One region of the Dehalobacter sp. genome, then DNA from elsewhere that is predicted to be linked to it. Evidence: riboswitches for the same ligand, from Rfam matches in the RefSeq annotation. Region 1 holds a riboswitch; the other holds the start of a gene.
The links. A riboswitch is a leader RNA that binds a small molecule or an ion and turns the genes downstream of it on or off. The one in region 1 is predicted to bind cyclic di-AMP.

Region 1 (15,701 bases):
TGCGATTCTTATTTATACCGGGATGAACGAATAGAAAAAGGTTCACTTCCGTTTTGCCATTTCCATATATTATCTTGAAGGTTTGTATAAGATCAAGATGGACATGGCAAAGGAGGAGCCTTCTATTGAAAAGAGATATTCATTATTATGCGCTTTTGGCATTTTGCAGGTCATGTGGGTTCAACAAGGAAAGCTCCAGAAAAATTGCCTATGCTTCGCAGTATGTGGATGATGCCAGAATTAATCTGATGACGATCCAAAATCCGGCACCGGAAGTCAGTGTTGACCGCTCTGATAACCGTGCCGTTTTTTTAAATATGGCAACCTGTCATTCCTATTTTAAAATAAAAACGTTTAATTACGAGGCAATGATCAACAATACCTGTGCCTTTCATTTTGTTCCTGGCTGCAAAGGAGAAAACTTCACGAAGAAACTCCGCTGTAAAGAGGAGTCGCCAGTGGCCCTGGTGCTTTTAAATGAGGCCCTGGACGACAATAATCTGATTAAATTTGGGATTGTTCTGCATGCTTATGCCGATACTTTTTCACATCAGGGTTTCAGCGGCATGCTCAGCAAAGTGAATGATATTAATCATTGCGGAGCGCGCAATGAAGTCTACTTAGGAATACCTGATCTGATTTTGTATTTGTTTAAACAGTTATGCGGAGAAAAATATGACGAAATGTTTGACCGTATTGTGCCCGCTTATGGCCACGGGCAGGCGTTGACCTTTCCTGATCTGCCTTACCTTGTTTGGTCCTATCGGTATGACAGCAGCGATACCTTCGAGGGCAGATACACCGTTGTGGAGATTGACAATAAAGAAAGGTATCAGCGAGCTTTGGCCAAAATAAAAGGGTACCTTGAGATTTATTTAAAAAAACATCCTGAATTCCGGGATTCAAATTATCAATTCGATGATACCCCTAAACTTATGAGCCAGCTGATTAATAAAGATTCGGATAGAAACAGGGAAGAAAACTGGATTGCCTTCATGCTTAAATACGGGATGTTTCAGAAAAATGAATGGTCTGGCATTGTCTATCAGGAGAGTGAATGGCTGAGAAAAGCGTTTCAAAATTTTAATCCCCAAACCTTTAATAACAGGAGAGTAGAAAATGTGATTCTTGCTGATCATTTTGCAGAATCCGACTGGTACCATTTTTATCAGGCGGTCAAGTGGTATAAAAAAAGATTCTTTGAATGCTGTCATCAAAACAAACTGTTTATTCCTAAATAACGAAGAGAACAAAGAGGTAGGTTTGGGAGGGGATCGTAAAAAATAGGCAAAAAAAAAGGACCTTTTGTCCCAAAAATTGCTGCTATTCACTGATTCTTTGATGTTCGAAAAGTTCTCTGCTTCTTCTGTAACCAAAAAGACCAACTAAGCCCAGGATCAGAACCTTCATCCACAATTCATAAAATTCCTTGCTCTTTCCGAGTCTTAAGACGGTTTGATATAACTGCGGGGCTAGGCTCTCAATCGCTTTCATTTTATCCTGCATTGTGCTGTAAGGACCCGTGATTTCCTGATATTTGTCACATAACAATTTGTTTTTAGCCTGAATGATCCGGTCTGTACTGGGTTTCCGCGTTCTTGGCTGGACGGTATGCGGCTTGGCAAAAGTGAAAGATACGTTATTTCCGGAAAAATAAAATTCCTGGTCATTGTATCCGGCATCTCGTAAACCGTTTAGAAAAGCGTCCCGCATTGCTGTATTCGGAAAAGCAAGATCAATATCCATCGTTAATTCCGAAGGATCAGAAAATTCGCCTAATTTAAAACCTGTCAGCCACCAGTGTTTTTCTGATCTGGTAAAGAGCACGCTTCCATTCTTTCTTAATACGAAGGACATCGGCAGTAATTCATCGTTGTCTACGGATTTATAAAACATTCCGCTAAAAATTCCCGGAAGCGTAAAATGAAATGCTCCGGTATAAATCCCGATTTCTCCGCCGGTTACCAGATCGTACTGACCTTTCCAGAAGCCAATCATCCATTTCTTGCCGTCATATTCAAAATAAACCGGTTCACAATCAATAATCATACCCGTCGGGGCTGATACCTCATCATAAATTCGGCAATACCCGGCATTTCTTTGCCATGGATTTAAAGTCGCGTAAAAAATATCCTGTCCTGGATCATACCGATAACCGGCATTTTCAATCACCTGATCCAAATCGGGGTCACCGGTACCTTGGGCGGGAACCGCAAGACGTTCCATAATTTCAGGATTGGAGATTCCGGTTTGAATAGGATAGCGAATGAAAGCGTTGGATTTGTGAAATAACATTGGATTCGCCCCTTAACAGATTTAATTTTTAGAATATTTGACAATAATATTTTATGTAAAAAGGACAAACTCTGGAACAGGTTTGTCCGTGACAAATAAAATTTTTAATGAATAGAATTTTAGGATTCAATACTTAAACGTTGTAATCTGACTGTATTGACTCTTAAAAAGATGATAATAATCAGAGCTGTCATCAATACTTCCATCCAGGCTTCCAGGGAAGGGGTGCGTTTGCCAATTTTTTTCACTTTCTTGTACATTCCGGGATCTTGTTTTTCCAACAATTTGAGCCGTTCCTGGACGGTACCCTCAGAGCCGGTTATTTCCTGATATTTTTCACATAAGAATTTATTTTTGCGCTGGATCAACTGATCAGTCAATCGTGTGCGGGTCCAGGGCTGGGCCGTCTTGGGGATATCGAACGTGAAGCTTACGCTGTTATCCTCTACGGCTAATTCGTGCTCGTTGTAGCCGACTTTACGCATTCCTGCAAGAAAAGCATTCCTCATATTAACGTCTTTCAACGTGAGGCAGATATCCATCGTCAGCTCATTCGGCTCAGCAAATTCTCCGAGTTTGAAACCGGTCAGCCACCAATGTTTTGCTTTTCTGGAGAAAAGTTTTTTTCCATTCTTCTTGATGGTATACGACATGTCCAGAAGCTCCTTATCGTTGACGGACTGGTAAACAAGACCGTTTGACTTATACAGGCCGATTTCACCGCCGTTGACCAAATCATACTGACCTTTCCAAAGGCCAACCATCCACTTTTCGTTGAGGTAATCAAAGGTTATGGGTTCACAGTCGATGATCATGCCAAGCGGTGCGGCAGCCTCATCAAAAAGCCGGCAGTAACCGATATACCTTTGCCAGGGCTTCATATTCGAGATAAAAATATCCTGTCGCGCATCATAGGAATAACCGGCAATTTCAATGATTTCATCAAGATCTTCGTTACCGGTACCAACGGAGACAGACCCGGTATGAGATTTATTTTCTTCTGTTGCAAGTGCTGAATCAGCTTCAGTCTTTGTTCTAGTTTCAGTCTCAGTCTCAGTCTCTATTGATGTCGCCGCTGATGTCCCAGTATCGGTTATTGATTTATCCCAGGTTGATTGCTGCATACTTTGATAATAAGAGTATGAGGCATTTCTGTTAAATAATAACATCTTCTTTCCTCCTTAATAGAATACCAATATATGGATATAATATGTAAAAATACCCAGTATGCAAATACTGGGTATTGATAAATTGAGATTAATGACTCGGTCTGCTCTGTCCCTGCATACCCTGACCCTGAATGCTTTGCCCATACTGAGAAGGCTGCTGGCTTTGGCCCTGCTGGCTCATCTGAAATAACTGGCCCTGAGTCTGATCAATAAGTTGACCCATCTGTTCCAGTACTTGGTGAGCCTGGATCTGCTGATTGGCCTGTGTCAAAGCGGTCATCGCCGTTTGGATAGCTTGTCGCAGCTGTTGATCTGCCTGCTGTTTCTGCTGCTGGGTCTGGTTGCGGAAGCCCTGAATTTGCTGCTGAAGCTGATTGGCTGCCTGCTGGCTCTGCTGAATGATTTCGTTCTGATTTACTGTACTACCCTGAGAAGAAAAGTTACTGAATGATACTTGTTTCAACTGATTCATGGTGTTTTCCATTGCGGATAACTGGCTTCTCAGATCGCCGATTTCCTCACTAACTTCCATATCTTTTTTGGCAGAAGCTAAGATGGTCTTGTTTTTTTCATCCATTTTATCTTTACCTCCATAAGCAATTATGACCTAACTTATTTTTGTCAAATAACAAAAATATTATTAAGTTAAATTTTTCTGCAAAAAATTTTCGGCAAAATAATACCGATCATTAGTGCTTATGGACAATAATTACTTTGAATACGTTTGCGTTGATCTGCTTTACTCCGGCTGACGTACTTGTGTATCGATTCCCTCAAACTGCATGTTGTAATACCGGGCATAGATCCCGTCAAGATTAATCAACTGGCGGTGAGTGCCTCTTTCTTGAATGCCCTCATCTGTAATGACAATGATTTCGTCAGCATTTTTAATGGTACTCAGACGATGGGCAATAATAATCGTCGTCCGGTTATGCGATAGCTTGGACAGAGACTCCTGAATATAGCGTTCACTTTCATTATCCAGTGCCGAAGTCGCTTCATCCAGGATTAATATCGGCGGGTTCTTCAAAAATACCCTTGCTATCGAAAGTCGCTGTTTTTGTCCTCCCGAAAGCCGGACGCCCCGTTCACCGACGAACGTGTCATAACCAAGTCCCAAAGACATGATGAATTCATGAATGTTGGCACTGCGGGCAGCCTCGATGATTTCCTGGTCGGAGGCATTCGCTTTGCCGTAGGCAATATTCTCCTTGATCGTACCGCTGAACATATAGACATCCTGCTGCACGATCCCGATCGCATTTCTTAAGGATTCCAGCGTGATATCCCGGATATCGTTACCGTCAATCGTAATGGTTCCTTCGGTAACGTCATAGAAACGGGGGAGTAGGGAGCACAGTGTTGTTTTTCCGCCGCCAGAGGGACCGACCAGAGCAACTTTCCTTCCGGTAGGAATTCGGATGCTGACATTCTGGAGGACATCATCATCGAGGTTGTATCGAAAAGAAACATTGGAAAATTCTATTTCACCTTTGACATTTTCCAGAGGCAGGGCGTTTGGTTTTTCCATAATATCAGGTTTTGTCTCCATAATTTCCTCAAAGCGTTTAAACCCGGCAAAACCCTTTTGAAACTGTTCGGTAAAATTAATCAGTACTTCCAATGGTTGAACAAAGATATTGATGTAAAGCAGGTAAATGACAAGTTCCGTAAGCGTTAGTGATCCACCGGCAATGGACAGGCCGCCGGAGATAATGACAACTATATAAAGCAGCCCGGAAAAGAAGGAATTCCAGGCAAAATAACCTCCCATTATTTTATAGCTGCTGGCTTTGGATGCCAGAAAGTCCTGATTACTTTTCCAGAATTTCATTTTTTCTGCTTCTTCGTTGGCAAAGGATTTGACCACCCGGATTCCGGCCAGACTATCCTGAAGGCTTGTGTTGACTTTGGCAATTTTGACTCGGTTATCCAGGAAGACCGCTTTCATCTTGAGGTTACGCTGAATACTGAAAATCACCATAATTGCTGTGACAGCGAGCAGGATAAGAGTCATTGGCACATTCAGCAGCATCAGCAAAACAAATGACCCTATGATTTTCAGGAAGGAAATAAAGATATTCTCCGGTCCGTGATGCGCCAGTTCGGAAATGTCAAAAAGGTCATTGACGAGTCTGGACATCAGCTCACCGGTATTGTTTTGGTCGTAGTAAGAGAAAGACAGACGCTGAAAGTGCGTGAATAAATCTCTGCGCATGTCGGCTTCCATCCGGGCTCCCATGATATGGCCCCAGCAAGTGATAAAATACTGGCAAAAGTAGCGGATTATGTAGAGTGTCAGCAATGCTGCGCCGAAAAAGCTGATACTGTGCAGGATCACTTCTCTGCCTTGTGTAAAAACATTTTTGCTTAAGTGATTTAGGATTTGAGGGAAGGACAGATCGACGACGGAGACAATCACTGCACAAAGCATATCCGTATAAAACAACAGGCGGTAAGGCTTATAATAACGAACAAAACGGTTCAGGATATTCATGCTGCAGAGCCACGCTTTCTAAAAATAAAGCCTGCAAATACTTGCAGGAATCTTACTCTTTTCTCGGAACAGTATAGCATATTTCATTAAAATTAAAAAATCAGGTGGATAAATTCCATTCTATGAAAACAATGAAATTAATATTTCTGTCAGAAATCAAAGGGGAAATGTGCTTTCTATAGAATATTTATGCAAAGTCATTAATAGATGCGCACGAAAAAATAGACAATCATAATGATTTCGGCACCGATCTTGACAGCAGTACCGCCAAGGACACCGAGCAGTGTACCTAAACCAATTTGGATTGTCTTCTTTAATTCCGTACCACGGATCAGTTCGGCTGCAATCGCCCCCAAAAACGGACCGAGAATGATACCAAGCGGTCCAAGAACGATCAAACCCAGAATGGTGCCGATCACTGCGCCCCAGGCTGCCTGCTTGCTTCCGCCGAAGCGTTTCGTTCCGATAGCCGAGGCAAAATAATCCACAAAGAACAGCAGGATTATGACCAGGGCCTGCAGGATGAAAAAGTAGGTATTTAACGTTGCGAAGCCTGTCATGAAGCCATACACCAGCATTCCTGCATAGATTAAAATGACGCCGGGCAAAACGGGAAGAACAGTTCCAACAATACCCGCAATAAAGAGAACAACAGCAATGATTAAAGCAATCGTATCCATTCTTTCTTCCCTCCATTTTTAAATAGGATCATTCATATGTTCTATGATAATAACCAATGAATTTGCTGCTTACCCGTATAAATATACTGGATTGGAAAAAAAAATTCAATTTTTTAATGCAAACAGCTCGGTTATGACAGAGAGTGTCAATCTGGCAATGCCGGTTACGATCAGCTGAGATTAGGAAGAGATTCGCAAATAAAAATGATGCTAAAAGTAAACTATTAGCATCATCGTGTTCGTTTTGATAACTCTTGCCAGCAAAGTTGTTAATATCTGCGGGCACCAAGATAACTGGACGAATGCGCGCTTAGATTGGATACGACAACGCCGGTTGAATAATTAAAGGCGTGTACATATTGTCCTCCGCCAATATAAATACCGACGTGTGAGGCGCCCCGGGCATAGGTCGAGAAAAAGACAAGGTCTCCCGGCTGCAGCTCATCCCTGCCAACCGGGGTACCGGAAGCATACTGCGCGAAAGAGGAATGGGGAAGGGAGACACCGGCCGCAGCGTATACATAGCGGGTAAATCCGGAACAGTCAAACCCGCCGGGACTTATTCCGCCATAAACATACGGGCATCCGACATAACCCAGTGCATAATCGACAACATTTGAATAGCTATTGGATCTGGAAGCAACCAGGATCGGCTTGGCAGTCGGGCCTTCGGCAATGACTTCAGTCACAGCGTCCTGGAGAATCGTTTCCTTGACAACCTGCTTTTCCGAATACTTGCCGTTACTCTGGACATAAGAATAGGTTACGGACTTCAATCCGTTACTGCCTGCCGTAATCACTTCATTTTTACCAAAGCCGAGCTTATAATCCTTCTTGGTGATGGTATCATATTGGATTTTCTGCGTTTCCGTATATTTTCCCTGACAGATGACCGTAAGGGAGTTATGGTCAATCAGAGATTTCAAAACCTGTTCAGGTGATTGAATTTGAGAAAGCCCGGCCGTTGTTTTGGAGGATATGACGTCTTCGGCGATCTTAACGGAAGTCACGACATTATCTTTCGTGGGTTTCACGTAATACGCCAGAAATTCTTTTAAGACCTGATCAATATCTTCCGCGTCCGGCAAAACGGCAATCACAGTACCATTAATGGCGAACTGATAGGCATCGTAGGGTTGATTAATTTTTTCTTCAACATTGTTTGGCCGCAGCGCAGAACGAAGATAATCGGCATTGCTGACGGTGATATTGGTATAGGCCATCTCGTAAGGTTTTTCTTTGGCTGCAGACGCCATAAGTGTATCTGCGGTATTCTGGTTAAAGACGAGTCCAAGTTGTTTCCCGTTGACTGAGACAGCGATGGCATTCATTGGAGCGGCAAGGTAACAGGCAAACGACCCGATTAATATCATAGTAATAAATAAACCACCGAGCAGGCGCGGTGATTTCCATGATATTTTTTTAAGGCAGGCCAAGGTAACGCAAATGATCTGCTTAAAATGCATCAAATTTTCACCTTTCTTTGCTTACGAGGTTAGTTGACGGATTCGGACCAAAGGTATAGGCCCTACGCAAAATGCGATTCACCCCAGAAAAAGAAGTTCCCCCGCTCCAGGCTGGCCTGGATTCAGCTCTTTATTTAGTTCATATTATAATACGCAATTTTGTAATATTTCGACACATAATTTAAATATCCTGCCTCGGAACGAAAATTTTATAACGCTGTGCAAAGCTACAACGCCCAAGAGATATAAAGGAAGGACGCCTCAATTTATATTTGAAGCGCCCTTCATAGGCTGTGTTTAGATACATTCCCTTATCACGAAGTCTGTTAGGAATGCTGATTCTATAGATCCACTTTTGGCAGCGTAGCAAAGCCTTTTTCCAGATCAGCATCGGTCGGAATATAGTCTGTCATTGTGCCGGCGTTATAGCTCATATAAGCAGCCATATCAAAATATCCGGTGCCAGTCAGGCCAAACAGGATGGTCTTCTTTTGACCGGTTTCCTTGCACTTGAGCGCTTCATCCATTGCAACCCGCAAAGCATGTGCGGATTCTGGAGCAGGCAGGATGCCTTCACAGCGCGCAAAGGCTGTAGCTGCTTCAAATACCTTGGACTGTTCAACTGCCCGGGCTGTCATATAGCCGTCATTGTACAGTTTGGAAACGATTCCGCTCATACCGTGATACCTGAGGCCTCCGGCGTGATTCGGAGAGGGAATGAACCCTGATCCGAGCGTATACATTTTGATCAGGGGCGTCGTTTTTCCTGTATCCCCAAAATCAAACGCATATTTGCCGCGGGTCAGAGAAGGGCAGGAGGCCGGTTCAACACCAATAAACTCGATATTGTTTTTGCCGCGGATCTTGTCACCCATGAAAGGTGCAACCAGACCGCCAAAGTTCGAACCGCCGCCGATACAGCCAATAATCATTTCAGGCTCAATGTCGTACTTGTCACAGGCAAGCTTGGTTTCTTCGCCGATCACGGACTGGTGCAGCAGGACATGGTCGAGTACGCTGCCAAGTACATAACGGCAGTTTTCGGTTTTGACAGATGTTTCAATCGCTTCCGAAATCGCGCAGCCAAGAGAACCACCTGTGCCGGGGTTTTCAGCCAGAATCTTCCGGCCGATTTCCGTCGTGTCGGAAGGAGATGGAATGACTTTTCCGCCATAGGTTTCAATGACGGCTTTCCGGTAAGGCTTCTGTTCTGCAGACACCTTCACCATATAGACCGTTAATGGAATATCATAAAACGCACAGGCCATCGATAAGGCCGTACCCCATTGTCCTGCACCGGTTTCCGTTGTCAGCGAAGATAGACCCTGTTTTTTGGCATAATAAACCTGGGCAGCTGCAGAGTTTAATTTGTGGGAACCTGAAGTATTCGTGCCTTCAAATTTGAAATAGATCTCTGCTGGTGTATCCAGCAGCTTTTCGAGATTATAGGCTCTCACGAGCGGGGAAGGACGGTACATCCTGTAGTATTCACGAACTTCCTCAGGAATTTCGATATATTCGTCCGTGTTGTTCAGTTCCTGTTCAATCAGTTCGTCACAGAAGATCGGCCGCAGATCATCTGCGGTGCAGGGCTTCATCGTGCCCGGATGAATAAAGGGCGGCGGGAGCTCTTTCATAACAGCTTTTACATTATACCAGTACTTGGGCATCTCTTCTTCAGGTAAATAGATTTTGTAAGGTATGCTTGTCATGGTCTTCATTCCTTTCCAGATTATTATTAACTATCTTTTGATTAATCTTCGTTGAATAAACGAAAATCTATTAAAAAAAAGCCTTGTCCAAACTATCGGACAAAGACTTTGATCTCTGCGGTACCACCCAACTTGCGTTTACACGCCGCTTAAAACGTATGACGGACATACGCTCCATTCATAACGGGCGGAGTTCCCGGCCTGCATACGCTTACATCAATCATTCTTTGTAATCTCTGCACGGCCCTCATGAGTCCATTCACATCAGTGCTGTTACCGCTTTTCCACCGGCTGCGGCTCTCTTGAAACAGCAAACATCATGTTACTACTCTCATTCTGCGGTTTAACAGTATCAAATATTGCTTAAATCTTAGCTTGAAATTAACTTTTTGTCAAGAAAATGTAAAACTTCAAAGTCAGGGAATTGCACCATTTTGAAAAAACGCAAAGTATGGTAAACTCTAGAGAAGTACGCGATACATTGTCTAACGGAGGAACTGTCTATGACACTTATGATAAACGAGCTTGACCGGAGACTGAATCACTTGTGCGACCTCATGGATCAGACCTATCTTGAATGGGATGCTATCCTTATACTTGGTAAAGTGAATCAGTATTATTTTACAGGAACAATGCAGGACGGCATGCTTGTAATTCAAAAAGACCGGACCCGGCACTATTTTGTGCGCCGAAGTTATGATCGCGCCAAAGCTGAATCGCCTCTGACAACGATCTATCCGATGGAAAGTTACCGTGATGCGGCCGGGATGATCGGACCTGGGCTAGGGAATACGTATCTTGAAACAGAGATTGTGCCGCTCGCCATGCTGCAGCGGCTGAAGAAGTACTTCACGATGACAAGCATTCATTCAGTAGACAAGCCGGTGCTGTCGGTCAGAGCGGTCAAATCGCCGTACGAGCTGGAATGGGTGGAACAAGCAGGAAAAAACCATTGCAGGCTGCTGCGAGAACTTGTTCCGCCGCTGCTCAGGGAAGGTATGAGCGAGGCTGATTTTGTAGCGGAACTTTATGCCGCCATGATCAAGATTGGACATCATGGTGTCAGCCGTTTTTCCATGTTTCAGACGGAAATGGTTGCCGGACAGATTGGTTTTGGCGAAAGCTCTCTTTACCCAACCAGCTTTGACGGCCCCGGTGGGGCCTATGGTATGTGTCCTGCCGTTCCTTTGTTAGGCAGCCGGGAAAGAAAGCTGAAAAAAGGGGATTTGGTTTTTGTCGATGTCGGTTTTGGCTGCAATGGCTATCATTCCGATAAAACCCAGGTCTATATTTTTGGAGCCAAGCCTGATGCCGATGTTGTGAAGGCGCATCGCGCCTGTATGGAAATTGAGCAGCGTCTGGCAGAAAAACTGATTCCAGGGGCGATACCGTCGGAAATCTATCAATCGGTAATGAGCACGCTCAGTGAAGACTTCAGACGGAACTTTATGGGGTATGGGGAACGGCAAGTTAAGTTTCTCGGACACGGCGTTGGGCTTCATGTCGATGAACTGCCTGTGATTACGAATGGTTTTCTAGCGGAACTCACTGAGAATATGGTCATCGCGCTCGAACCGAAAAAGGGTCTGCCCAACATTGGCATGGTGGGCGTGGAAGACACCTATGTGGTAAGTGCTGCCGGCGGCAGATGTCTCACGGGCGGAGGAACGGACATTATCGAGGTATAAAAAGAAGCAAGGATGTAAAATATGGAGAAATTACTGCAGGGCCTTATTCAATTTAAAGAAACGGATTTCCAGGAGCACAGGCAGCTTTTTGAAGAATTAGGGAATTCTCAAAGCCCGCATACGTTATTCATCGGCTGTTCGGATTCGAGACTGGTACCCAATTTAATCACCGGAACTTTACCCGGAGAACTGTTTGTTATCCGGAATATCGCCAACATTGTACCGCCTTACCGTAATATAGAAGAGTATTTGGCCACGACTTCTGCAATTGAATATGCCGTCAATATTCTTGGCATTCAGCATATCGTAGTCTGCGGCCATTCCAATTGCGGAGGGTGCAAATCGCTATATGCCTCGGAGAAAGAAATGCAATCGATTCCGCACACCCGAAAATGGCTGGAATTGGCAGGGAATGTTAAAGAAAAGATCACAGCAATGAATATTCCAGAATCGGAAATGGCGAAAAGGGAATGGATGACTGAACAAATCAACATTGTGGAGCAGCTCAAACATTTGTTAACATATCCGTTTATCAAGGAAAGAGTCCTGAATCAGACGCTGACAATCGAAGGCTGGTACTATATTATTGAAACGGGTGAGGTCTTCCGCTACAATCGGCATAATAGTGAATTTGAACTTGTGAATTAACTGCGAATCAAGACTTGGATATCGTTTGATCCAGGGAGTCAAAGATCGTATGATTTCCTGGATTTTAGTATAAAAATGACCGATAGTAGTACAATCTTCTAAATAAAGATATAATAGGAAATACTAAGAGCTGATATCAGATATATGAAATAAAGAGGAAATTTGGATGATTGAATATGGCAAAATGCAGGAATTAAAAGTCGTGAAAACATCTCAAAATTGGTATATCCTGAATGCAAAGAACGATACGCAAAATAGTGTATTATTACCGATAAGCCTGGCTCCAAAGGATATCAGAATAGGTGATAAAATCGAAGTATTTGTGTATAAGGATACGAAAGAAAGGATCATGGCCTCCATAAAAAAACCAAGGCTGGTACTTGGTGAAACGGCTGCTTTAACTGTCGTCGATACGACAGAATTTGGCGCTTTTTTAGACTGGGGTTTGGAGAAAGACTTATTGCTGCCGCTTAAAGAGCAAGTCAGTGAGGTCAAAAAAGGCGGTACCTACCTGGTGGGATTAGCGCTCAATAACAGCCATCAATTATATGCTACAATGAAAATATATGATTTGCTCAAAATAAACTCTCCTTATAAAGAAAATGACAATGCCCATGGCACTGTCTATAACTTTAATCCTGAGTTTGGTGCGTTTGTCGCCGTGGATAATCAATATCACGGTATGATTCCAAATAAGGAATTGTGTGGCAGCATCGCGATCGGTGATAAGGTCAACATCCGAATCAAGAAGGTAAGACAGGATGGCAAGCTGGAATTAAGTTTAAGACAAGAGATCGCGCAGCAAATAGAGACGGATGCCCGGGTCATTTTAGAGAAGTTAAAAGCAAACGGCGGTGTGCTTAAGCTCAATGACAGCAGTTCTCCTGAAAAAATCAAGTCGGAACTGCAAATGAGCAAATCCGCTTTCAAGCGGGCGTTAGGCAGGCTGCTCAAAGAAGGCGCAGTCCAAATCACGGACGATGCGATCCGGCTAATGTGGTAGATGAGGCAGGCAGATTTTCTATTTGCCAGTCAATTGGCTTCTTGCCAATCGAGACCAAAAATTGATTGGCTTTGGAAAACGGTCTGCTGCCGAAGAAACCGGCATGGGCAGACAGCGGACTGGGATGAACAGATTTGATGATACAATGCCTGGATGGATTGAGAATGCTCAGTTTCGACTGGGCATTTTTTCCCCAGAGAATAAAAACAACAGGGTCTTCCCGCTCATTTAAGAGCTCGATGATTTTATCGGTAAACTTGGACCAGCCTATGCTACTGTGGGAATTGGCCTGGCCGGACCGGACGGTCAGCGAAGCATTGAGCAGCAAGACGCCCTGGTCGGCCCATTTCTTTAAATAACCGTTGTTTGGAATATAACATCCCAAATCATCGTGCAGTTCCTTAAAGATATTCATCAGGGACGGCGGGGCCTGGACACCAGGCTGGACAGAAAAGCTTAAACCATGGGCTTGTTGAGGGCCATGATAAGGATCCTGGCCCAGAATGACCACTTTTACATCCTGATACGCCGTATAATGCAAGGCATTGTAGATGTCGAATTTGTCCGGGTAGATGGTTCGGGATCGGTACTCATCGATTAGAAACTTCCGAAGCTTCTGATAGTATTCTTTATCGAATTCGGCATGAAGCAAATCATGCCAGTCATTTTTAAGAATCTGCATTCCTATCACCTCGCTACTTATTATAACATTTTTCTCTCGCAAAATTAATTTACAAAAGCTGGAGGCTAATCCGGGCAAACCAAGGTACCTTTGTTGTTATGGGATTTACGAATCGATCTACTAGATTAGGACTTTAATCTTCCTATCAAATGTGGGATACTAATAAATATGTGAATTTGTGCGAAAAGGCAGGAAAAAGAGAGCGTCATGGAATACAACTATGCAAAAAGAATCAGTCATTTAAAAGCCTCAGAAATCAGGGAAATACTAAAAGTCACGGAAAATCCGGAAATAATCTCCTTTGCAGGCGGACTCCCGGCACCGGAGCTGTTTCCACTCGACGAAATCATGGAAGTCAGCAGGATCGTGCTGGAAGAAGAAGGGACGGAAGCTTTACAGTATACGACCACTGAAGGCTATCTTCCTTTGCGGAAATGGATTGCAGCACGTATGAATAACCGGCTGGGCACCAAATTTGAGCCGGATAATATCCTTTTGACCCACGGTTCACAACAGGCCCTGGATCTTTCCGGAAAGGTCTTTCTTGATGAAGGAGATGTCGTGCTGTGCGAAAGTCCGACGTATCTTGCTGCTATCAGTGCGTTCAAAGCTTATGGCTGCGAATTCAAAGAAGTGCCGACGGATGAGGATGGCATGATCCCTGCGGAACTGGACAGGATACTGGACAGTACGTCCAATGTTAAACTCATTTATGTGATTCCCGACTTTCAAAACCCGACAGGCAGGACCTGGAGTCTTTCCAGAAGGGAACATTTGGTTAAGGCGGCCAGAAAACATCAGGTTATGATCATTGAAGATAATCCTTATGGTGAATTGCGTTTTGAGGATGAACCGCTTCCGTCCCTGCAGGCTTTTGATCACGAGGGCTGTGTTTTAAGCCTCGGAACGTTCTCCAAAATATTCTGCCCGGGTTACCGGATCGGCTGGGTTGCCGGTGATCAGAAGGTTGTTGAAAAATATGTCCTTGTAAAACAGGGAACGGATTTGCAGTGCAACACCCTGGCGCAGAGAGAAATTGCCAAATACCTTGAATTATATAATATCGATGAACATATTGAAAAAATTCGCAAAGTCTATAAAAGACGCCGCAATCTGACGATAAAATTGATGGAGGATCATTTCCCCGAGGGAGTCACCTTTACCAGACCCAAAGGAGGGCTCTTTGCCTGGATTGAGCTTCCGACGGATATCAATGCCAGGGATGTGCTGATCAAAAGCCTGGAACAGAACGTCGCGTTTGTACCCGGCGGTTCATTCTTCCCGAACGGCGGCAGGGAAAATACTTTCCGGATCAATTTTTCGAATATGCCTGACGATAAAATTGAAGAAGGACTGCAAAGCCTTGCCGGTGTCCTGCGCGAATTTGTCTGATGTGGATTTCATTCATTCTGAGGATTCACTTCTAATTTTTCTTTTAGTCTGCCGGTGCTAATGATTTTTGCTTTCACATTAATTTCAACTTGAGCGTTCACAAAAGCTTCCCGCCATTCCGATCCCAAAGCATGAAATGTTTTGGGATCTTTGTGATGCAGCTTTTCGGAGAAACCCAAAAAATCAGCCTTGTAGGTTTTGGCCTGGTTAACTGTTGCGGTGGCTACTTTTTTTAGTTTCTCACTAATGACAGGTTCTAATTGCTCAATATCTTCTTTAGTTAGCCTTAAACTGTTATTTTCATCGATTTCTCCTTTCGTCTGAATTGTAACCTGATAAGATATTTCTTCGTTGGAGACAACTGGTTTTACTTTATACGTTGAACTGCTTAGAAAATAGTTAAACATGGTTCCGTCCTTCTGAACGGGGATGGAAATCGGGCCTTTGTTAATTTTTTGCGTCAGCAGCA
Region 2 (15,701 bases), on a different contig from region 1:
TTGTTGAACCAGCCTGCCCAAAACACCAGCACCAGCACAAAAATCAGGGCTAAAATTCCCAGCTCTGAAGGGGTTATGCTTAACAGATCCCCGATCAAATACCCGGAGTACTTGCTAAAGCCGCCGTTGCGTGACAGGAGCACGATACCCAATGCAACTGCCGTTGAGGAAAATACGCCGATGATCGTATCCGTCGATGCCGTATTGGCATTTTTAACACTAATTACCGCAACCGCAAACAACACCGAAAAAACCAGCAGAGCCCAAAAAGGGCTTTGGATCCCGAGTACAACTCCCGCCGCAACGCCTGTCAATGCCGAATGCCCCAACGCATCTGAGAAAAAGGCCATCCGGTTATTCACGATCATTGTGCCGAGGATACCTAGAATGGGCGTCACCAAAAGAACAGCCAGCAGGGCGTTCTTCATGAAATCATATTCCAGCCAGGCCAGAGGAAGCAAGGCATCCAGCAGTCTATACCATTGTTCGATCATTGGTTTGTTCTTCCTCTTTTCTTTTGGATTCAGCGTTTCCTTTGGTCCACCCCATACCAAATGTTTTAATCACTTTCTCGTTGGCGAAGATTTCCGCAGCGGTTCCACAGCATTCGATGGTCGCATGGTTCAGCAGTATCACGCGGTCTGCATATTTGGCCACGAGATTCAGATCATGCGAAACAAGAATAATCGACAAGTCATAGTCCTGACGCAGCCTGGAGACAATATCATAGAACAGTTCCAACCCTTTCTGGTCGATACCCGACACCGGTTCATCAAGAAACAAGAGATTTGGGACGGGGTCAAGCGCCAGCGCAAGCAATACTCTTTGCAACTCCCCTCCGGATAGCGCACCCAGTCTTCTGTTAAGCAGATGTTCAGCCTGCACAAGCGTTAAATTCTTTTGAACGCGTTTTTTTGTTTTTTGAGAAGAACCGAGCCAGACGGGAAAACGGTTGTAAGTCGCTGTAAACAAGTCCAGCACAGTGACCGGCGAACTGTTGTCAAAATCAAGTTTCTGCGGGACATAGCCGATGAGCGGACGGCCCTTTTGGTTATCTTTAGGATCAAGAAATTCAATCGTTCCCGTGTGTGGAATTTCACCGAGGATAGCTTTAAACAAGGTTGTCTTACCAGCTCCGTTCGGTCCGATCACCGCAGTCAAATCGCCGCAGTATATTTCCAGATTGATATCCCGCAGTATTTCTTTGTTATTCAGCGTTACCCCGAGGTGGTTGATCCTCGTACGGCATAAGCCGCATCCGCATTCTTCATATAATTCATGATTGCAGCATTTGTTTTTCATCGGAGAGCCTCCTGCAGCGTCTGCAGATTTTTATCCATCAGATCAATGTAAGCATCCATTTCCAAAGGGCCTGTGACGATTGGGTCAAGGTAATAGACCCGGGCACCTGTTTCATTCGCAATTGTCTCTGCTGTATCCGCAGAATACTGAGGCTCGGCGAACAAAGCCTTAACTTTTAATACTTTGATTCTCTCGATCGTTTCAGCCAGTTCTATTGGGCTGGGTTCTGATCCGGGCTCCCGCTCAATCACAGCTGCCACATTCAAATGGAATTCTTCGGCAAAGTACGGGAATGCCTCATGAAAAGTCACGATATCCCGGTTCTTTACCCCATCCAGGGCCTGGTGCATTTTATTTTTTTCCTGTTCGAGCTTTGCAATATATTCTGCAGTATTTTCCTGATATTTTTCAGCATTTTCGGGATCAAGGACCGCCAGCTGATCGCCGATGTTCTGAACCTGTCTGATCGCTTTAGATATACTCAGCCACACATGCGGATTTCTCCCTGTTTCATCCTGAATCAGGGTAATCCCTTCACTGGCGTCGATGATCTTCAAATCCGGTATCTGCCCTGTAACCTTAGCGAGGAATGATTCCATTCCCGCGCCGTTGATCACCAGAACCTTGGCATCTTCCAGGCTTTTCAGATCTTCGGTCGTCAGTGCATAATCGTGGAGACAGCCGGTTGTCGGTTTGGTCATATTGACGACGGTCACATTCGAGATACCCTTTGTGATGTTTAAAGTGAATAGATAGATCGGATAAAACGAAGTCGCAATTTTCAGCGATCCTCGACTGTCATCCGTATTCACCGCGGCGCTCTCCTTCGCACCGCACCCGCTTAAGGTTACCATGATTGCCAGCAAAACCGCGCAAAAAGGTTTCGCCCACTTAAAAAACATTTTTGTCCTATTGGTCCTATTTTTCCTATTCATTGCCGTTTTATCAATCACAGCCGTCTTTGCGGTCTTAGCAGTCATCAGCTAATTTCCCCTATTTTTTTGCAAATGGTTCGCATTTGCATTAATATATAAATCGATTATACTACAAAAGTATGCATTTTATTCCTCTTGATTAGAAATTATTTCAAATATTTTTTGGCAAAGTCATTAATGCTTTGTGAAGCTGTGTAAAAGTATTACAATAGAGTCAGATATATAAGGCTAAAATCATAAAAAATCTTCTGGGAGCGACTGACAAAAACAACCTCATGATCAATTTGGGGGGCACTGTTCCGTTGTACGTAAAAATTTGACTAAAAGGACTGAATTCTTTGCCTGAAAACCAGCAAGACCCATTAAAAGAAATCATGAAAAAAGCAGGGATCAAGAATACCAAGCATAGGAACTTGATATTTGACCTGCTTCAGAATGCAGAAGAACCTCTGACGGCTGAAGAGATTTTTATTTCTCTAAAAGATAAAAGTTCGTCCATTTGCCTTTCTACCGTCTATCGTACGCTGGAAAAGCTGATGTCGGGCAATCTCCTTCTCAAAACGAATATCTCTGATGATGGCAAAGCCAGATATGAACTGAATCACGACAAGCACAAACACTATCTGATTTGTATGAAGTGCAATAAACGGATCTCGATTATGGACTGTCCAATGAAAGAATTTGAAAAGGCCCTGAAAGATCAAGCCAATTTCGATGTGATCCAGCACAAACTGGAAATCTACGGTTACTGTCAAGACTGCAAGATCTCGCCGCAGCCAAAAAGATAAAAATACTTTTTTTTGACTTTTTTCCCTGTCAGCATTTCCAGCGCCCTGGCGTAATAGAGAATCTGCTGGCGGTACCTTTCCAGAATAATGCTGGATCCGCCTTCCGGAATCCGGTCCGTCTTATAGTCAACCAGAACAATCCCGTCTTCTTCCTCAAAATAACAGTCAATAATGCCCTGCAGCAAGACCACTTCCTGCCCGCAGGCACCTGCCGCCATGTCAGAGAATACTTCCCGGCAGGGTATTTCTATATTAAAGCGAACTTCACGGTTTACACTGCCTGAAGCCTTCATTCTGCGTCCGAGCGGGGACTCGAGGAAAAACATTATCTTTTCCGGATCAACGCTTTCAGCCTGCTGCTCTGTGAGCAGTTCTTTTTTGACCATTTCCTGAATCTGATTCGGAATGTCATTGCGCTGAACATCCAGGTGCTGCATGACAAAATGCAGGATCGTTCCGGCTTCTGCCGCACCCAACCCTTTCTTTTCTTCGAGAAACAACGGCTTTTTGATCAGCTGTGGCAGGAGAGCTGATCCGGTTGCAAGCCCCAGCTCCGGCTCTTCCATAAGCTCTACTTCCAGCCGTCTTTTCAGTTCGGTGACAGAGACTTTGGGCGGTATCCGGGTACTGGCAGTGAAGGGATACTCCCAACCAAGCCTTCGCGCAATCTCTTTCTTTACATTTCTGCCGTGAAGCCCATCACTGTCGTTATTATCGATATAATTGATATAATCGTTATTAGCACGATTATCGCTGCTACCGTTATTATCATTATTCACTTCAGTATCGCTGTAATCCTCGGTATTGCCGTGATCTTCGGTCTCCTGACGTAAACCGGTCAGCCATTGGATGAATGTTTCTTCTTCCTGTCCCCAAACAGCCGGTCTGCCAAGAAGCTCATTTTTTGTCCATACGCGGATCTGCCATTCCGACGGGTCGTCAAGCTGACCGTTTCCCAATGCTCCCTCCGTCGCATAGGTATGATGCCCAAGCCAGCCGGTCAGACTGGCAGTGCAGCAACCCCGGTGCTTCATGAGTGCCGGTACAATCCAGTCCAAATATTTTTCTCCTTTATATACTTCATGTGCAGGCAGCTTTTCCGGATCACCTGCAGCAGCTTTGCACCATTTGTTCAACGCCTTCCGGGCATTGGAAACCGCTCCGGAGATAATCAGCTTTTCCCTGGCTCTGGTCAAGGCCACATAGAGAATCCGCATTTCTTCCGACAGGGTCTCCATCCTGATTTGTTCCCGAATTGCATATTTAGGAACAGACGGATACGCTATCCTGAGCCTCGGATCCGCAACGTCAGGACCGAGTCCAAGCTCCTGGTGAAATAAAATGCTCCTGTTCAAATCCTGAAAGTTAAATTTCTTACCGCATCCGGCCAGAATGACGACCGGGAATTCCAGCCCTTTGCTTTTATGAATACTCATGATCCGAACGACATTATCATTTTCACCAAGGATTTTGGCACTGCCAAAATCACCCTGGTTGCTTTTTAGCTTGTCGATGAAATTAATAAAATTGAACAGCCCTTTAAAGCTTGTTCCCTCATATTGTCTGGCCCGTTCAAATAGAATCCGGAGATTGGCCTGACGCTGCACGCCCCCAGGCATCGCTCCGACAATCCCATAATAGCCGGTTTCGGTATAAAGCTGCCAGAGCAGCTTGTCGGCAGACAGATATTGAGCGGTGTCCCGCCATCTGTGAAGGTTGTTCAGGAACATTGCTGCTTTCTTTTTCAGCGCTTCTTTTTCAGATGTTTTGTTCTTCATTTTTTCTGTCTCAGATTTTCCATCCGCGGATTGATCCTGATCTTCCACCAACTGTTTGAGCGCCTCATAGATCGGCACATGCCGTCTGGTAAGCCGCAGCCCGGCGAGCTCATCGGATGAGAAAGCAGCCAGCGGCGATCTCAGAACGGCCAATAACGGAATATCCTGCAACGGATTATCAATGATCTGGAGCAGTGACAGGATCACCTGTACCTCGGAAGACTTGAAGAATCCTGTGCCGGTATCAGCAAAGGCAGGGATGCCGGCCGCCGTCAGTTCCTCTGTGAATACCTCGGACCAATTCCGGGTGGTCCGGAGAAGAATGACAATGTCGCTGCAGCGCAACTCCCGGTACACTTTACGTTCCTTATCATAGACGGCCGTCCTCCTGCCCTTTTCATCCGGATGAAACAGTTCCTGTATCCTTCTGACCGTAAAGCGGGCTTCACACTGGATCGCATCCAGCATACCGGGGTCAATCTGTTCCGTTTCATCAGAGAGGCCATTTGAGGCGTCCGTAAACTCCGTCAATTCCTGTTCTTCCTGACCTGAACTGTCAGAAAACCTGTTTTCCTGATCCAGCCGTTCCGGATCACCTGTTTGAATAAGATGAAATTCTACCGCCCCGCCGACAGCCAAATGTTCCTGGTCATTTTCAGCAAAGACAGCTCCTGGATTCAAAGCCTCGTTGTCATTGTAGTCCAGTTCCCCGACCTGCACCGACATGATCTGTCTGAAAATGTAGTTAACAGCATCAACCACTTCCCGGCGGCTGCGGAAATTCTTATACAGGCAAATTTTCCGATGGCTGGCGCCTTGTTCCGGAGAGTAACTGTGATACTTTTCCAGAAACAGTTCCGGTTTAGCCTGTCTGAATCTATAAATACTCTGTTTGACATCTCCGACCATAAAGACATTCGGCCTGGCTGATCCTGTGCGGGAAATCATCTGAAGCAGAATTTCCTGGACCAGATTGCTGTCCTGGTACTCATCGACCAGAATTTCCGCGAAGCGTTCCTGATAGCGTTTGGCTGCTTCAGATGGTACATACGCTCCCGTTTCATCCTGTACAGTCAAAATTTCGAGGCAAAAATGTTCCAGATCGTTAAAATCAACCAGAGACTTGCCATTCTTTTTCAGCGCATATCTGCGTTCAAATTCAACAACCAGTCTACCCAGACACTGCATCAGCGGCTGAAGGGTCTGCAAATCGGTTCTGATTTCTTTCGAATTCGCTGCCAGCGACCTTTCTTTCAATTTGCCGATTTTCTTTTTGACCTGATCCCGGATTTCTTTGACCTGCTCCTGAACAGCTTTATCCGCATCTTTGCCGGCTGCCGGCAGTCTTTGAAACAGGTAGTTCCGGACTGTTTGGGCAAGGTCATCCCACCTGGCATTACGCTCTTCCAGACAAAGCTCCCGGATATGCTGCAAAAAGCAGTATTCTTCCTCGAAGACAGGACGGTATTTATCCAGTCCTGTACCAGGCTGCAGAAGGGCAACCGCGGCCTGCATATTCTGTATCAGTCCCTCAATTTCGAGCCCAATACTTTTAAGCAGGACTTTTCCCCAGCAGGTCTGACTGAAATCCGTCCCTTCGAACATGCCGAAACGTCCGATCATCTCCGCAAGCCATTTTTCCGGCCAGGGACTGCTTTGTATAAACGTATGCAGATTCAGCACCATGTCCTGCAAGGCCTGATCGTCCCTGTTGCCGCCATAACACTCTAATAGTTCAAGAAAATCCTGATTCTCGGCATTCTCTTCATACATTTCATCAAACAGGTCATTGAGCACTTCCATTTTCATCAGCATCGTTTCCGTCTCATCGGCAATCCGGAAAGACGGATCAATATTAATGGCCTGGAAGTTACTGCGGATGACCTCAAGACAAAATGAGTGAATGGTTGTAATACTGGCTTTGCTTAACAGCGTCAGCTGTTTTTGCATATTGGAAGACCCCGGGTTGCTTTCCAGTACGGCAGCGAGCGCTTCGGCAATCCTTTCCCTCATCTCTGCCGCAGCTGCATTGGTAAACGTCACCACAAGCAACCGGTCAATGTCCACAGGATCATGGCTGTCTGTAATTTTTTGAATGATACGCTCCACAAGCACGGCCGTCTTGCCGGCCCCGGCAGCCGCTGCGACCAGCAGGTTGCAGTCCTTGGCCGTAATTGCTTCCCTTTGTTCATTCGTCCATTTCGTCAGATCAGTCATGATTTTGTTCCGCCTTCATGATATCGTTCCAGATTTCCTCATCCCCGCGGTCAGCCAGCAACCGGAAGCTATTTTCCTTTCTGGCCGGATCAAATTGGCAGACTGCTGCATAGCGGCAGTAGGTGCACGAGGTTGTCCGCTTTTTCTTGTACGGCGTGATCGAAACGCTGCCACTCATCATTTCCTCACATAAGTCTTTCAGAAGGTTCCGAACATATTTTCTGAGGATTTCAAATTGCTCCAGGGTAGCTGCCGATGATTTGCCCAGAAGGTCCCCCTTATTGATCCTGGCCGGAATGATCAGCGAAGTGCCGTCGATGGTCCGGTCCATTTCCTTGATCAATTTGACATCCGCGAGCAACAAGCCCTTCATTTTCAGTTGTTTCATAATGTCCAGCTCGATCTCTTCCTCCGTGAGCCTGCCGTCAGCTCTGACGATAGGATCGTCGATCCGGAAATACAGGATCCCTCCCGGCAGGACTGGTTTTTCCGTCTCCAGCCCGCTGTTCTGCCAGAGGGCATCGAGATACGTGAACAACTGGATCTGCAGTCCATAATAAACGTCGGCCAGTTTGAAATCCTTGCTCCCGGATTTATAATCCACGATTCTGAGGTAGGTCCCTTCTTCAGCCTCCAGCGCATCAACCCTGTCAATCCTTCCGCTTAAAGATACCTTCCGGCCTGAATCAAGTTCAATCACAATTGGCGGGAACTTTTCCCGCTCGCCAAATCCAAGCTCATAACCCAACGGCTCAAAGCCACTGCGCTTGAGGTGCTCCGCAATCATCCAGACCGCACGCGTGATGACCCTTTTCAGTCTCAAGGCAAGTGAAGTATACCGTTGGGAGGCCGTGAGGCCGGACCCTTGCATTTTTCGAAGCATTTCATCCACAATCTCCGAGACTTTCTCCCGGCACCACGGTCTTTCCATCTCTCGCCAAGAGATTTGCTGCTGTGCCGCCTCCAGCGAAAATCTTTCGAGAACGGCATGCATAAACGTCCCGACATCCGGCGGACTGAACTGATAAATCTTTCTCTCTTTGGCTTCAAGTCCATATTGAAGATAAAATGCGAACTGACAGGACGCATATTTCTCGAGCCTCGATGCACTGGCATGAGCCGATGCGCCATACAGCGCCGTTATTTTTTCAGAACTGACCGGCTCAGCAATATTTCTGGCTGAAAATGCTGTCTGAAGTGCCTCACAGCGCGGTTTCCATTCTTCCAGCCCATTGTACCAGCGATAGACATCCTGCCACCAGCCGTTGATTTCCAGCCCTTCTGCCTTGCAGCGGAAAGCTGCAACCATTTGTTTAAAAGAAGGGGATTTCCCTGTCAGCTGTTCCAATTCAGCACTTTCTAGCCAGGTATTTTCTGTACCGTCATTCACCACTTCTGTATTCTTCGTCTCTGCATTCTCCGTCCCTATATTCTCCGTCTCAGCATTTTCTTTACCAGCAGCAAACCCGGATAGCATTGGAATCAGCGTGCTGTTTTCCGTAATTTTCGGAAACAGCTTCCTTAACCTGTAGATCACCATCGAAGGCCGTAAGCTTCGGCCCTCCTGGTCGGCGATCGGCCAGCTCAGGCGAAGATAAGCAGATGCGGTCGTTAAAGACCGGTAAATCAGATACTGGGCCTGAAAGGCCTGCGTGCGGGTATCATTAGCCAGTTCGATCCCCACCGTATTCAGCGCGGCACGGTCCGCATCGGCCAAGATACCTTCCGTCTGAGCACTGGAAGGGAACACCCCGTCATTGACCCCTAAAATGAAAAGTGCTTTGATCTCATGGCTTCGAAACCTCTCGATGCTGCCGATCAGAACTTGATCCAGCGAAGCCGGTATCAGCCCGATCTGATATTCGGCAAAGCCGATTTTCAGGGTGTCGGTAAAGCTTTCCAAACTCAAAGGCTCCTCGCCCATGGTCTCCACGGTCTGATCCAGGATGTTCATCAGGATATTCCAGACCTGGTCGTATTCATTGGCCAGATTCAGCATACCCTGCCGCCTGAATTCTTCCATGATCCTTTCCAACCTGGCCGGGACGCCTATCCCGCCAAGAAAATCATACAGGGCCTCGCAGATTTCCGAAGCCTTTTTTCTGTTTTTGGTTTTGGCGCGAAATTGAAGAAGCGGGGCTGCAATTTCACGTCTGGTCTGATTGATCTCCTTCAGCTCTGTTTCGGCCTTCTCCACATCTTGGGGCCGCTGATTCTCTTCCGGCAGCAAACCCGGATGCATCGACCAGTCTTCATTTTTCGTCCAGCGGTTGCCGCGGATCCCACAGGCCAGCACATAATTTTCGATGCGGTCGATACGCTCCCTGTCCAGACCGGTTAAACCGGTTTTTAGATAAGCGAATACCGCTTCGTAAGACCAGTTGTCGCTAAAAATATCGAGCATCGCCAGCATCATCCTAACCAGCGGCTGATCCGTGATCTCGGTCTTTCTGTCCAAAAAATACGGGATCTCATATTCAGCAAAAACAGTCTCCAGAAAACTCCGGTAACCGTCCAGATTTCCGGTGACTACGGCAATATCTCTGTATCTGAGCCCGCGATCCCGGCAAAGCCTGACAATGTCTGCCGCTGCAGCTTCAATCTCCGCATAGATATTCACCGAAGCATGCAGGAAGATATCCCTGGTTGCTTCGGGATATACCTGGTATGGATAGGCATCATAATATCGTTCGAGGTGGGACAACTCTGCGCTGCAGCGGAACCTGGGCAACGGAAATCCCGCTGCCTGAACCGGCGGTTCAATCTCCAAACCCGCCTCCTGGCAGATTTTCTTGAACTTGCGGTACACCCCCTTGACCTCAGAGAACACATCGGTTTCCAACAGACCTTCTTCAGCCAGGGAATCCGTACACAGGCAGATATTTACCCTGCTCACCTTAAGCAGCAGCCTGGTGATGACTTTGTATTCCTGCGGTGTAAATCCGGCAAAACCATCAATCCAGATTTCCGCGCCGTCAAAAATGGTGGTGGATTCCAGCTTGGCTGCCGTCAGGGTAAGATCATCGTCACTGTCCCTGTATCTTTGCCGGATCAGTTCCTCGAACCCAGAATAGACGGCATTCAGTTCAGTCAGTTTATCCTTGAGCGGTTGGTCCACCATAACGGCAATGGCGTTCTGCAGATCTTCCGGCGTAACATTATACCGTTTCAGCTCCGTGATTAGCCCTGAAAGCGAACTGATAAACCCTTTGCGCTCGGCTGATCTCGTATAGACCTTCAGTTCTTCTTTGATCTGCATGAGGACACGGTAGATCAACATGCTCTTGCCTGCTGGGTGGATATGCGGGTACGTGATTCCACCCGCCTCGTTAAATACCCTGAATGCCAGGCGGCGGAAACTTAATACTTCCGTCTTTAGAATCCCTCCGGTCTTCAGCACGTTAATCAGGTCTCTCTCCGCCTGCAGCGTATACTGTTCCGGCACAAGCAGCACCAAAGGATGATCCGCTCCGTTTTTGACGTGTTCCTTTATTTCATTCAGGCAATAGGTGGACTTGCCGCTGCCGGACCGTCCGTAAATAAACCTAAGACTCATCCTGTTCTCCGTTCCTCTGAGAATTATCCAACTAAAACAGTGTATTTATTATTCAAACGTACGGTCTTTGGTTTCTTCAATCAGCCTAATAAAGGCCGTCCTGAACCATTCATTGTTTTCTTTGGTTCTTTTCTTAACATTGGTGGTTCTTCCTCCCCCACGCCGTACCTTTTGTCCGACGTGACGTTCAAAAAGGAGCCGTTCAATATTGCTGTCCGTATAAACAAGTCCATTTTGATTGATTGCCCTGGCGCCTTTCCCCAGAACAAGCGCCGCCAGTCCATGATCCTGCGTGACAACAATATCTTCCCTGTCCAACCGCTTCATCAGCGCGAAATCTACACTGTCCCGATCCTGGTCCACGGTGATCACCATACTGTAGTCGTCCTTCAGTTCATGGGAAGTATCGACGATCATGATGACCGGAAGTTCAAATTGTTTCGCGCAGCTCACAATGAGCTCCTTCACCGGACAGGCATCCGCGTCAACCAATATTTTCATATCCTTGCAGGGCCTCCTTGATCTCGGCTAAAAATAGATCCCCGTATTTCTGCAGTTTTCTTTCGCCAACGCCATTTACCCGGATCAGCGCATTCCTGTCCTGCGGACAGCTTTGAGCCATTTCCCTGAGCGTGCTGTCCGGAAAAATCATGTACGGAGGCAATCCCTCCTGCTGGGCAATCTGTCTGCGCAAAGCCCGCAGTCTTTCAAATATTTGTTCAGCGGCGGTGAGCGATACTTCTTCCCGCTGCACCTGAATCTGAAACACTTTTTCCTGGCCCTTAAGCACAGCCGCCGCTTTGGGAGCAAGCTTCAGAACCGGATATTGACCGCCTGCCACCACAAGATAGCCTTCGGCTGCCAGGAAACTGATCCTGTCCTTAATCTCCTGCAGCGGTGTGTCCTTCATGATCCCATGGGTAGATAACCTGTCCAACCCAAACTGAAGGACCTTTTTATTCTGGGAGCCTTTAAGTACTTCAGCAACCAATGCTGAACCAAAGCGTTCCTTCATCCGGTAAACACAGGAAAGGATTTTTTGGGCGTCCAGGGTTACATCGACTTTTTTCCTGTCGTCGTCGCAGTTGCTGCAGTGCCGGCATTTATCCGGACTTTCTGTTTCTCCAAAATACTCCAGAATGGTCTGTCTTAAACATCTCGATGTATGACAGTAATCGACCATGGCCTGCAGTTTTTTATATTCATTGGCCACACGCTGTTCCTGGAATATGGTTTCTTCAATCATCATTTTTTGAATCTGCACATCCTGGGGGCTAAAAAGCAGAAAACATTCTGCCGGCTCTCCGTCACGGCCCGCCCTTCCAGCTTCCTGATAATAGGCTTCAATGTTCTTGGGCATGTTGTAATGAATCACAAACCGGACATTGGATTTATCGATTCCCATACCGAAAGCGTTTGTCGCCACCATCACAGCAATCTCGTCATAGATAAACTTTTCCTGATTGCGCTTTCGTTCCTGATCGGGCAAACCGGCATGGTAACAACCGACTGAGAATCCCTGTCCTTTCAGTAATTTATAGAGTTTATCGACATCTTTACGCGTTGCGGCATAGATAATTCCCGAATCATTACGGTTATTTTTCAGATGGTCCTGGATAAAAACCTTTTTGTTTTCACCACGCAGGACGGAAAACTTTAGGTTCGGCCTGTCAAATCCCATGACAAAGCAATTCGGTTCCTTGAGACCCAGCAAGCGGATGATATCCTGTCTGACTTCCTCGGTGGCCGTAGCTGTGAAAGCTCCGACCAACGGCCTTGCGGGCAGGGATTGCAGAAACTTGCTGATCCGCAAATAGCTCGGACGAAAGTCGTGGCCCCACTGAGAAACGCAATGCGCTTCATCCACAGCGACAAAATGGATTGGCAACCCCTTCAGACTGGCAAGAAACTCCTCGGATTCCAGGCGCTCCGGCGCCAGATAGACCAGCTTATACTCGCCCCGCTGCATCCGGTCAATGCGCGACCAGGTTTCTTTCAGAGAAATAGAACTATTGATCAATGTCGCCTGAATACCCGTTTGACCGAGACTGTCTACCTGATCTTTCATAAGGGAGATTAAGGGGGAAATGACCAGCGTCACCCCTTCCAATAAAACCGCCGGAATTTGGTACGCAATCGACTTACCTGCCCCCGTAGGCATAATGGCTAACGTATCCTGCCTTTGAAGCAGGCTCTCTATCACTTGCTCCTGCCCTCCTCTGAATTCCCGGTAACCGTAATATTTGAGCAGGGCTTCTTTGGCTTTGGCAATCATATCCAATCAATCTCCCATCCGCCGGGATTATAGAAAAATAACCATAGAGCAGAATCTATGGCCGATTTTATGTATTAAAGTTCGCCGAAAAAAAGTCATTTCCTTTATTAATCTCAGGATTTTTGTTACAATTCTTCATATCGTTGATATCGTTGCAGCAATTATTTTCAGGAGGTGTTTCTGTGAACAAGAAACTGTAGTTCACATGGTTAGGAAACATTGCCAAAAAAATACATTTTAAATTGACATTAAATTAATCTTTTGTTATTCTATATTTATCAGCTAATATTTTGGCTGGATTCAGTAAATAGGATATGCAAAACATAATACGTTTGCTTTCGGTTGGAATGGCACTTGCCATTTTCAAGAGAAACAAGGCTCTGGGGTGGGAGGCTACTTAATGTGTTAGCTTTTCACCTTATGTTTTTATCAAAGAACAAAACTGAATTTATTTTAAACGCTGAATCCGTATGGAACGGGAGACCCAAACAAATAGGGGTGAATCCATAGCAGGTGCTTTGGTAGGGTTAGGCTCTTTCGACCCGAATCCGTCAGCTAATCTCGTAAGCGTTGGAAGAGAAGGTGATTAATATGCTTGATGACACCTTTAGTTAGGGTATAAATTTTTTAGGCATATGCTGCAGGGACCTCTCTGCAGCATTTTTTATTGAAGAAAAAACAATTATCAAAAAGGAAGGATTGCTATGATTTCTGTATGTATTTCGGGTCTTGGCAGAACAGGTAAGGAAATTGCCGGAGTATTATTACAAGAAGATGATATCAGAATCGTAGCGGCAATATGCAGTCGCCCACAGCCATAAAAGAGGCAAACATTTAGGAGAGATTAAAGGAGGAACAGGCTGAATAAAGATTGGAGAGGAGCATAATGAAATGCCGAGAGATTACAGGGATATACCTTTATGGAAAGATATAACGACAGAACAATGGCAGGATTGGCAATGGCAGATTGCCAATCGAATCACCGGAATAGATCAGTTGGTACAGGTGGTCAATCTTACCCAGGATGAGCGCCAGGGAGTAGAAGTAAGTCTTAAAAAATTACGTATGGCAATAACACCCTATTATGCGATGCTCATGAATCCTAATGATGCGCATTGCCCTATACGGCGGCAAGCAATACCGACGGTTCATGAAACTAAAATATCCAAGTTCGACAGTTGTGATCCGCTGCATGAAACAGTCGACTCGCCAGTCCCGGGTCTTACTCACAGATATCCGGACAGGGTACTTTTGCTTATTACTGATCAGTGTTCAATGTATTGTCGCCACTGTACAAGAAGACGATTTGCCGGGCATGAGGATAGGGCTCTTTCCCAGGACAATATCAAACGGGCGATTAATTATATCAGAGCGCATAAAGAAGTCAGAGATGTACTTTTGTCAGGAGGGGACGCCTTATGCCTCTCTGATGAAAGGCTGGAAGCAATCATAAGATCAATACGAGAAATCAAACATGTGGAAATAATACGGATAGGCACAAGAACACCAGTTGTCATGCCTCAGAGAATTACCGATACGCTCTGCAAAATGCTGAAAAAATATCATCCAATTTGGCTGAATACTCACTTTAACCACCCCAAGGAATTGACAGTTGAGGCTCGCATGGCATGTGAGAAATTGGCAGATGCCGGAATTCCTCTTGGCAACCAATCTGTACTTTTAAAAGACATTAACGATTGCCCCTATATAATGCGTGATTTGGTTCAGAAACTGGTAAGCTCCAGAATTAGACCATATTACCTTTATCAGTGCGACCTTTCAGAAGGAATAGAGCATTTCAGAACTCCGGTTTCTGTAGGGATTGAAATCATAGAAATGCTGCGTGGACATACCTCGGGTCTAGCTATTCCACAGTTTGTTGTGGATGCGCCTGGAGGCGGGGGGAAGATCCCAGTCAATCCACAATACTTGATTTCATATTCCCCTGAAAAGGTCATTCTTAGAAATTATGAAGGTGTAATTTGCACGTATAGCGAGCCTCGGGATAAAACGCACCAGTGCCGAAAATGCGGCACGTGCAGTAAATTCAAGAATAAAGAATACCGGGGATTAGAAAAGTTATACAGAGATGAACAAGTGTGCTTGATTCCAAGTACAAACGTAAGACTCAACAAGAGGGAGGACTTCCATGAATATAGATCAAGACGAATGTAAAAATTTATATACAAACTTTTCGGGTGTGGACATGTACGTGGATTATCGCAATAAAAGGCTTAAAATATTGAGTCATTCTCTTTTGTCTGAGTTGATAATCAAAGAGATTATTGATTATTCCAAAAAAGAAAATCTGGGTAAGATTATTGCGAATTGTTATAAACAAGATCTTAGTCTCTTTGAGGAATGTGGGTTTGTAGCAGAGGGGGTTATCGACGGTTTTTTTCAGGGAGAGGATGCAACTTGTATGTCCCTTTTTCTTGATACGAAGCGCAAAAATTCACTCTATGAGGAGAAAGAAAACAGAATTATCGATTATTGCGTTAAGAATACCAATAAATTCGAGCTGACTAAGAATAAAAACTATACGATAAGGCAGGCCGTGCCGGACGATATTCCCCAGATAATTCAGCTTTTTCAAACGGCATTTGAAACCTATCCAACTCCTATTTTCAGCAGAGAGTATCTTCAAAAAGTCATGCAGGATCATATTTTGTATATGGTAGCGGAAGAAGAAGGAAAAATTATCAGTATTGCTTCGGCGGATCTTGACAAACAACACATGAACGCTGAAATAACTGATTGCGCCACTTATCCAAAGTATAGAGGCAGAAACATATTAAGCGAATTGATATTCCAACTGGAAACACACTTGAAACGCAATGGCTTTGCTAC

Region 2: linked by a shared signal. The riboswitch ahead of kamA (lysine 2,3-aminomutase) and the one ahead of OKX56_RS08310 (NlpC/P60 family protein) in region 1 are both predicted to bind cyclic di-AMP.

What each region holds. Positions count from the first base shown of each region.
Region 1 is NZ_JAPDHR010000026.1:24,764-40,464, forward strand. It holds gene OKX56_RS08275 (MerR family transcriptional regulator) at 1-34, shown strand, start outside; gene OKX56_RS08280 (DUF6765 family protein) at 126-1,241, shown strand; gene OKX56_RS08285 (DUF4474 domain-containing protein) at 1,324-2,295, opposite strand; gene OKX56_RS08290 (DUF4474 domain-containing protein) at 2,415-3,464, opposite strand; gene OKX56_RS08295 (hypothetical protein) at 3,553-4,041, opposite strand; gene OKX56_RS08300 (ABC transporter ATP-binding protein) at 4,204-5,961, opposite strand; gene OKX56_RS08305 (DUF456 domain-containing protein) at 6,162-6,641, opposite strand; gene OKX56_RS08310 (NlpC/P60 family protein) at 6,911-8,107, opposite strand; cyclic di-AMP (ydaO/yuaA leader) riboswitch at 8,111-8,245, opposite strand; gene OKX56_RS08315 (TrpB-like pyridoxal phosphate-dependent enzyme) at 8,449-9,819, opposite strand; gene OKX56_RS08320 (M24 family metallopeptidase) at 10,323-11,507, shown strand; gene OKX56_RS08325 (carbonic anhydrase) at 11,529-12,155, shown strand; gene OKX56_RS08330 (CvfB family protein) at 12,322-13,158, shown strand; gene OKX56_RS08335 (uracil-DNA glycosylase) at 13,127-13,840, opposite strand; gene OKX56_RS08340 (aminotransferase-like domain-containing protein) at 14,048-15,232, shown strand; gene OKX56_RS08345 (Ger(x)C family spore germination protein) at 15,241-15,701, opposite strand, start outside.
Region 2 is NZ_JAPDHR010000009.1:4,443-20,143, forward strand. It holds gene OKX56_RS02490 (metal ABC transporter permease) at 1-494, opposite strand, end outside; gene OKX56_RS02495 (metal ABC transporter ATP-binding protein) at 475-1,302, opposite strand; gene OKX56_RS02500 (metal ABC transporter substrate-binding protein) at 1,299-2,282, opposite strand; gene OKX56_RS02505 (Fur family transcriptional regulator) at 2,576-3,025, shown strand; gene OKX56_RS02510 (UvrD-helicase domain-containing protein) at 2,989-7,020, opposite strand; gene OKX56_RS02515 (helicase-exonuclease subunit AddB family protein) at 7,013-10,576, opposite strand; gene OKX56_RS02520 (YaiI/YqxD family protein) at 10,625-11,077, opposite strand; gene recQ (DNA helicase RecQ) at 11,061-12,851, opposite strand; sodium ion sensor (DUF1646 type) at 13,192-13,246, shown strand; cyclic di-AMP (ydaO/yuaA leader) riboswitch at 13,300-13,437, shown strand; gene kamA (lysine 2,3-aminomutase) at 13,743-15,026, shown strand; gene ablB (putative beta-lysine N-acetyltransferase) at 15,001-15,701, shown strand, end outside.